Regions from separate parts of the Wansuia hejianensis genome, predicted to be linked through region 2. Evidence: riboswitches for the same ligand, from Rfam matches in the RefSeq annotation. Region 2 holds a riboswitch; the other holds the start of a gene.

Region 1 (3,401 bases), 1.1 Mb from region 2:
CCTGAAGCGGCTTCTGAGAGAATACCGCACAGAACACGAAAAACTGGAAGACGAAATCCGCGCTCTTCTTGAACAGTACCAGGATGAGGGAAAAGACCCCGCAATGATGGCCAAAGGCATGTCCTGGGTCAAAACCAACGTAAAACTGACAATGGAAAACTCTGACGAAACAATCGCCGATTTGATCACAGACGGATGCAATATGGGAATCAAGTCCCTCACCAAATATCTCAACCAGTACAAAGCAGCCGATGAAACCTCAAAAGACCTGGTCAAAAGACTGATTAAATTAGAAGAAGAGCTGGAAAGAGATCTTAGACAATATCTTTAAATTTTGCTTCCAATTGGTCGGAGAAGGGAAAGTGTTTTGGATACCCGGACGAAAGGGTGGGGGAGGCGGGGCGGAACAGGGACGGCGCCATGGAAGGCTGCGGCCTGCCGGAGCTTTCCCGCTGCTTTTCGTCCGGATATCCATTCACACCTCGCCACAAACCCGCGATTTATATTTCCAAGAATCCGAATGGTTTTTCTTCGCTGAGAAAATGCATGAGCTGATATGCGCAGATGATTGCCACATTTTCTTCTCTCATGATTCTTCTGGCCTCTGTTCTGTCTGCAAGTACCACTTCTATTTCTTCGTTTTCTTCCATATATTTCAGGCTTGCCTCTCCGCTGGCATATCCGAATACGGTCGCGCAGGACTCATCTGTCATACCGATGGTTGTGTAACCCGGCTTTTCGAACATGGGATCGGCTTTTACCGGTTCCAGGATGAGGCCTGTTTCTTCGTGGAGTTCACGAACTGCTGCCGCATGGTAATCCTCTCCGGGCTCAACCAGACCTGCGGGGAGTTCATAGATATAGTCGTCAATACTGAAACGGTACTGACGGATCAGCACAATTTTATCGTGCTTTTCCCCATAAAGGCTGTAGATAACAACGCCGTCCGGCGTGTTTTCCCCGGTCTTCAGTTTCAGATTTTCTACGTGTTTTGCTCTTGATGCTACGAAATAATTGGCCGGCCGGCCTTTTTTATTGGTTCCCTTTACCTGATAGAGGTTCACATAAGGATTTTCAGTCAGCTGCTTTACTTCTTGTATCTGTGCCATAATTTTCACTTCCTGATCTGTATTTACCCCGCCGGCTGTATTATGAGCTATGGCTCTTCAGCAAGCGGCTGATATGCTTATATAATAGCAAAGTTATAACAGAGACCGCAAGCCCCTTTACCAGATTAAAAGGAACCACCGTCAAAAGACAGAATCTGAACAGGCTGTTAATCGCCGGATTGATCGCCTGACCCATCTCTACGAAGGCCGATACTTCCAGATGGAACGCTTTTCCATAAGCAGGAAGAAGCATATATGCATTTACTGCGGCGCCGATCACAGCCATGCAGATAACTCCTGCAAGCATGCCGATCATAGCATATTTTCTGCTCTTATGTTTTCTGTAAATCATTCCTGCCGGCACTACCAGGGCACAGCCGATCAGGAAATTCGCCAGTTCCCCCACGAACATAGTGTCTGTCCCATTGATTACCAGATTGATCAGCACCTTCACCAGTTCAATACAGGCTCCGGCAAAAGGCCCCATAGCAAAGCTTCCGATCAGTACCGGTACCTCGCTGAAATCCAATTCATAAAAGGGCGGGGCAAAGGGCACCGGGAATTCAAAAAGCATGAGTACTGCCGCTACTGCCGCCAGCATGGCGATCTGCACCAGCATTCTCGTTTTTCCTGCTGTGCCGGAAACCGGTCTTTTTGTTTTACCTGCTGTACGTTCCATAATTTGTCACTCCTTCTTTTTACTATATGTCCTTTTTCGGGAATCTTCTCGGATAATATACTCCAGTGTATACCGTTGCGCATGCCTCTTTGAGACGCGGAACAGCATAGCGCGGAGTGCGCATCCCCTGTAGGGTTTTTATTCCATAGATTGAACTTTCCTATAAAATAAAAAACGCCCCGGACACAAACCCAGGGCGTAGTACGCAATGATATCATGATTCTTCTTCCATCCAGACTTTAACTGTTGGTACCGGAGTTACACCGGTTCAGCCGCTGCTGGCTGCAGCGGGTCGCGGACTATACCGCCAGTGGGGAATTACACCCCGCCCTGAAGATTTCCGTTATTTTTTTTACAAACTTATTATAGCGGATCAAACATCAATATGCAAGCAAAAACTGCATAAAACCACTTCTCAGGGAAATACTGTAAAAAAAGAAAAGAGGTAGTTACTATGTCTGTTAATTTTATGGAAAGTGAAACAAAAGTGAATCTCATGCGCGCATTCGCCGGAGAAAGCATGGCACGCAACCGTTATGTATTCAGCGCGGATTTTTCAAAAAAAGAGCATTTTCATGTGCTGGAGCAGCTCTTCCGCTTCACAGCCGACCAGGAACAGCAGCACGCCAAAATTTTCTATAACCACCTGCAGGAGCTGAGCGGAAAGACGGTCGTCATCGATGCAGGCTATCCGGTAGACCTTTACCCGGATGCCGGCGAGCTTCTCAGAGCTGCACAGCATAACGAATACGAAGAGCACGATGACATTTATCAGAAGTTCGGCAACGTCGCTAAAGAAGAGGGCTTCTCCAAAGTAGCATTCTCCTTCCACCAGATCGCTGAAATCGAAAAGGTGCACGGCGACCGTTTCGGACGCTTTGCTGAGCTTGTGGAACAAAAGAAACTGTTTGTATCCGATACCAAGATCGACTGGATCTGCCTGAAATGCGGATATGTCTGCAACGGCTTGGAGGCACCGAAGACCTGCCCCGTATGCGGACATGACCAGGGCTATTTCATGCGTCTTTCCCTGTGTCAGTTTGAATAAGCACGTCCTGATCTGATTCTGTAAAAGACCGGATAATCTCATGAACCGACCGATGGAGATACGGCAGGTACTCTTCCATGGATACCGGCTGATTATGCAGGATACAGCTGTAACAGGTGGCGCCTGTCAGCTCCACAATCGTGAAAAGCATCAGCTCCGGCTGTCGGCAGACAACGGAGCTTTTCTTCATGAGCTCCAGATAATACTCATAAAACTGCTGCGTTTCATCGGGAACTGTCTTTTCAAAGGCATTTTTTAAAATCCCCCAGGACAGATTTTTGGAAATGAACTGGAGAAGCATGTGATTCTTTCTCAAGTATTCTACGATATAATCAATCATTCGCAAAATCTGGTTTTCAAAACCGGAAACCGGATGTTCTATAAGATTCTCATAGGCATCCAGAAAAAGCTGCCCTGCTTTCCGGGCAATCAGCTTATCCCGAAGCTCATACTTGTCTTCAAAATAAAGATAAAAGGTCCCCTTTGCCAGCTCTGCTTTTTTTACTATATCTGAAATCGTAGTTTTTGCGAAGCCCTTATTGGTGAAAAGGTCAAAAGCTGCCTG
Region 2 (3,401 bases):
CGGGTGATCATGGTGGAAAATTATAATGTGACAAAAGCCTCCAAACTGATACCTGCAGCGGACATTTCGGAGCAGATATCGCTGGCGTCCAAGGAAGCCTCCGGCACCGGTAATATGAAGTTTATGTTGAACGGCGCCGTAACTCTGGGCACGGAGGATGGAGCCAATGTGGAGATTCATGAGCTGGTGGGCGACGAGAATATTTATATCTTCGGCAGAAAGCCGGAGGAGGTGATCCGCCTCTATGACACGGAAGGCTACTGTGCGAAAAAATATTACGACAGCGATCCGGTCATTCGGGAGCTGGTGGATTTTATTGTCAGTGAAGAGGTCATGGAGCTGGGAGATCCGGTAAGCCTGGAGCGGCTGCATCACGAACTTGTGAGCAAGGATTGGTTCATGACGCTGCTGGACCTGGAGGATTATATAAAAACTAAGGAAACCATCTATTCGGATTATGAGAAACGCACAGAGTGGAACCGGAAAGCGCTGGTGAACATCGCAAAAGCCGGATACTTCTCCTCCGACCGGACGATCGCCCAGTATAATGAGGATATCTGGCATCTCTCCTGAGAAGGGTGAGGAAGAAAAGGACTGGTGGGATACGGACATGGAGAAAAAATGGTGGCTGGAAACAAGAGCATATCAGGTGTATCCGAAAAGCTTTTATGATTCTGACGGCGACGGGACCGGTGATCTCAGGGGAATTATCCGGAAGCTGGATTATCTTCACCTGTTTCACCGGAAACAGCCGGATCTGAACTGGGAGAACCCGGAGGTGCGGGAAGCGATTTACCAGATGGTAAACTGGTGGCTTGACAAGGGAATCGCCGGTTTCCGGATCGACGCGATCATTAATATTAAAAAAGCGCTTCCGTTCCGGGATTATCCCGCTGACCGGCCGGACGGCCTCTGCTCCGTTCAAAATATGCTGAAGGAAGCCCGGGGGATTGGGGTATTTCTGACGGAGCTTAAGAAGAGAGCCTTTGAACCGCACCAGGCGTTTGCGGTGGGCGAGGTATTTGATGAGAAAGAAGAGGAATTGCCGGACTTCATCGGAGATGGAGGGTGTTGTTTACGGAGTTTTCCGTCCGGTCCTGGAAGAGCAGGAGAATATCATTGCCTTTTACCGCACGGGCGGCGGCAAGTGCCTTCTGATGATCGCGAATTATCAGAATAGTCCCCAGAGCGTTCAACTGCCGGGAAAGCTTGCGAAGGTGCTCCTGAATAATTATGACAGGCTGAAGATATCCGGAGAAATCCTAAATCTGGAAGGATATCAGTCTGTACTTCTGGATATGGAAAAAAATACTTGAAAAGCAGGACGGGCTGGAGTATAATAAGCCCATAATTAAAAAAATAACAATCTTCAGGGCAGGGTGTGATTCCCTACCGGCGGTAAAGCCCGCGAGCCGAAAGGCAGGATCCGGTGAGATTCCGGGGCCGACAGTATAGTCTGGATGGAAGAAGATGTATGGCAGTTTGTCTGCTGTGTGCATGAGGCCCTGAAATGGATGACCATTTCAGGGTTTTGATATTTTCCGGGTGAGTAATTTCATGGATGGACCATGAAAGACTTACGGAAGTTTTGGAGATGTGCTGTAGAATCTCTGTCAAGCGCAGGATGAATGTCATAGAATGAAATGTCTCAGAACCTGAAGAATGGCGCCGGCCCCCAGAAGGGCCGGCGGAGCGCCGATGGGTTCCGGGGCATTTTTCTATTGCGGTTTTTGTTCCTCCGGGAGATTCCATGCCTGGCGCTTAGGAGGCAGAGAGGCAGCGCCGGACGTTTCCGGAATCCTCAGGAAGCAGCGGCGTGAGCCGTCTGGATGCCGGCCGGCGCTTGAACAGATCAAGAAAGAAGGGATGAGAGATGACGGATCGCAGATTTATGGAACGGGCGATAGAGCTGGCCCGGCAGGGGAAGGGATGGACGAATCCGAATCCCCTGGTCGGGGCGGTGATCGTGAAGGACGGAAGGGTGATCGGCGAGGGGTACCACGCCCGCTGCGGGGAACCCCATGCCGAACGGAACGCCATAGCCGCCCTGACAGAGCCGGCGGAGGGGGCAGATCTGTATGTCACGCTGGAGCCGTGCTGTCATCAGGGAAAGACTCCGCCCTGTACGGAGGCCATTCTGGAACACAAGATCGCCAGAGTGATCATAGGGTCCAGGGACCCGAATCCTAAAGTGGCCGGGAAGGGGGCTGCTATTCTGAGGGAGGCTGGCGTCTGTGTGGAAGAGGATTTCATGAGAGAGGAGTGCGACCGGCTGAACCCGGTGTTTTTTCATTACATCACTGAGAAGCGGCCTTATGTAGTGATGAAATACGCCATGACCGCAGACGGGAAGATCGCCTCCAGAACCGGCGCTTCCAAATGGATTACCGGGGAAGAGGCCCGGGCGAGGGTACAGGAGCTGCGCTGGACGTATATGGGGATTATGGCGGGAATAGGAACTGTTCTGGCCGACGACCCGCTGCTTACTGTGAGGGAAGAGGGAAGGAGAAGCCCGGTACGGATTATCTGTGACAGCAGGCTGCGGATTCCGGAGGACTGCAGGATCTGCAGGACAGCCCGTACATATCCCACGGTTGTTGTCTGCGCCATGGATGAGGCTGGAACAGATTACCTGGAGAAACGTAAGCGGCTGCAGGAGGCGGGCCTCCATGTGGTTTCAGTTCCAGGTGAAAAGGGACAGGTGGATCTGGGGCGGCTGATGGAGCTGCTCGGAGGCGGGGATATCCCGGGAATCGGGGCGGTTGACAGTATTTTGCTGGAGGGTGGGGGCATATTGAATGACAGCGCCCTGCAGGCAGGCATCGTCCGGGAGGTGAAGGCATTTATAGCGCCGAAGATCTTCGGAGGCGGCGGACGGACTCCTGTGGAGGGGACAGGCGTGGAGCTTCCCTCAGAGGCAAGGCGGCTGCGCCTGGATAAAATCACCCGGATCGGCGGCGATCTGCTGCTGGAATATCTGGCGGAAGGAGGAGATGGAACATGTTTACGGGAATAGTGGAAGAAAAAGGTGTGATCCGGTCGTTATCCCTCACTGGTTCATCAGGGACCATTGCAGTGCGGGCGAAGAAAGTCCTGGAAGGAACACGGACCGGGGACAGCATCGCGGTGAACGGCATCTGCCTTACGGTGGTTTCTCTGCAGGCAGATGGATTTACGGCGGATGTGATGGCAGAGACAATCAGGAGAAGCAGCCTCGGCAGATGCAGCCCGGGAGATCTGGTGAACCTGGAACGGGCCATGGCGGCGGACGGGCGTTTCGGAGGGCATCTGGTGTCTGGCCATATAGACGGAACAGGAACCATCCGTTCTCTCCGCAGAGAGGAAAATGCGGTCTGGGTGACGATAGAGGCCGCGAGGGAACTATTGGAACTGATTGTGGA

Evidence for each region. Region 2 has a riboswitch for FMN ahead of ribD (bifunctional diaminohydroxyphosphoribosylaminopyrimidine deaminase/5-amino-6-(5-phosphoribosylamino)uracil reductase RibD). Riboswitches for the same ligand answer to the same signal wherever they lie in the genome.
Region 1: linked by a shared signal. The riboswitch ahead of H9Q79_RS15125 (ECF transporter S component) and the one ahead of ribD (bifunctional diaminohydroxyphosphoribosylaminopyrimidine deaminase/5-amino-6-(5-phosphoribosylamino)uracil reductase RibD) in region 2 are both predicted to bind FMN.

What each region holds. Positions count from the first base shown of each region.
Region 1 is NZ_CP060635.1:3,297,978-3,301,378, reverse strand. It holds gene H9Q79_RS15135 (hypothetical protein) at 1-331, shown strand, start outside; gene H9Q79_RS15130 (NUDIX hydrolase) at 501-1,109, opposite strand; gene H9Q79_RS15125 (ECF transporter S component) at 1,150-1,788, opposite strand; FMN riboswitch at 2,005-2,130, opposite strand; gene rbr (rubrerythrin) at 2,243-2,836, shown strand; gene H9Q79_RS15115 (TetR/AcrR family transcriptional regulator) at 2,805-3,401, opposite strand, start outside.
Region 2 is NZ_CP060635.1:2,160,834-2,164,234, reverse strand. It holds gene H9Q79_RS10020 (glycogen/starch/alpha-glucan phosphorylase) at 1-573, shown strand, start outside; partial or broken gene H9Q79_RS10015 (alpha-amylase family glycosyl hydrolase) at 611-1,069, shown strand; gene H9Q79_RS10010 (hypothetical protein) at 1,158-1,316, shown strand; FMN riboswitch at 1,362-1,476, shown strand; gene ribD (bifunctional diaminohydroxyphosphoribosylaminopyrimidine deaminase/5-amino-6-(5-phosphoribosylamino)uracil reductase RibD) at 1,874-3,016, shown strand; gene H9Q79_RS10000 (riboflavin synthase) at 3,001-3,401, shown strand, end outside.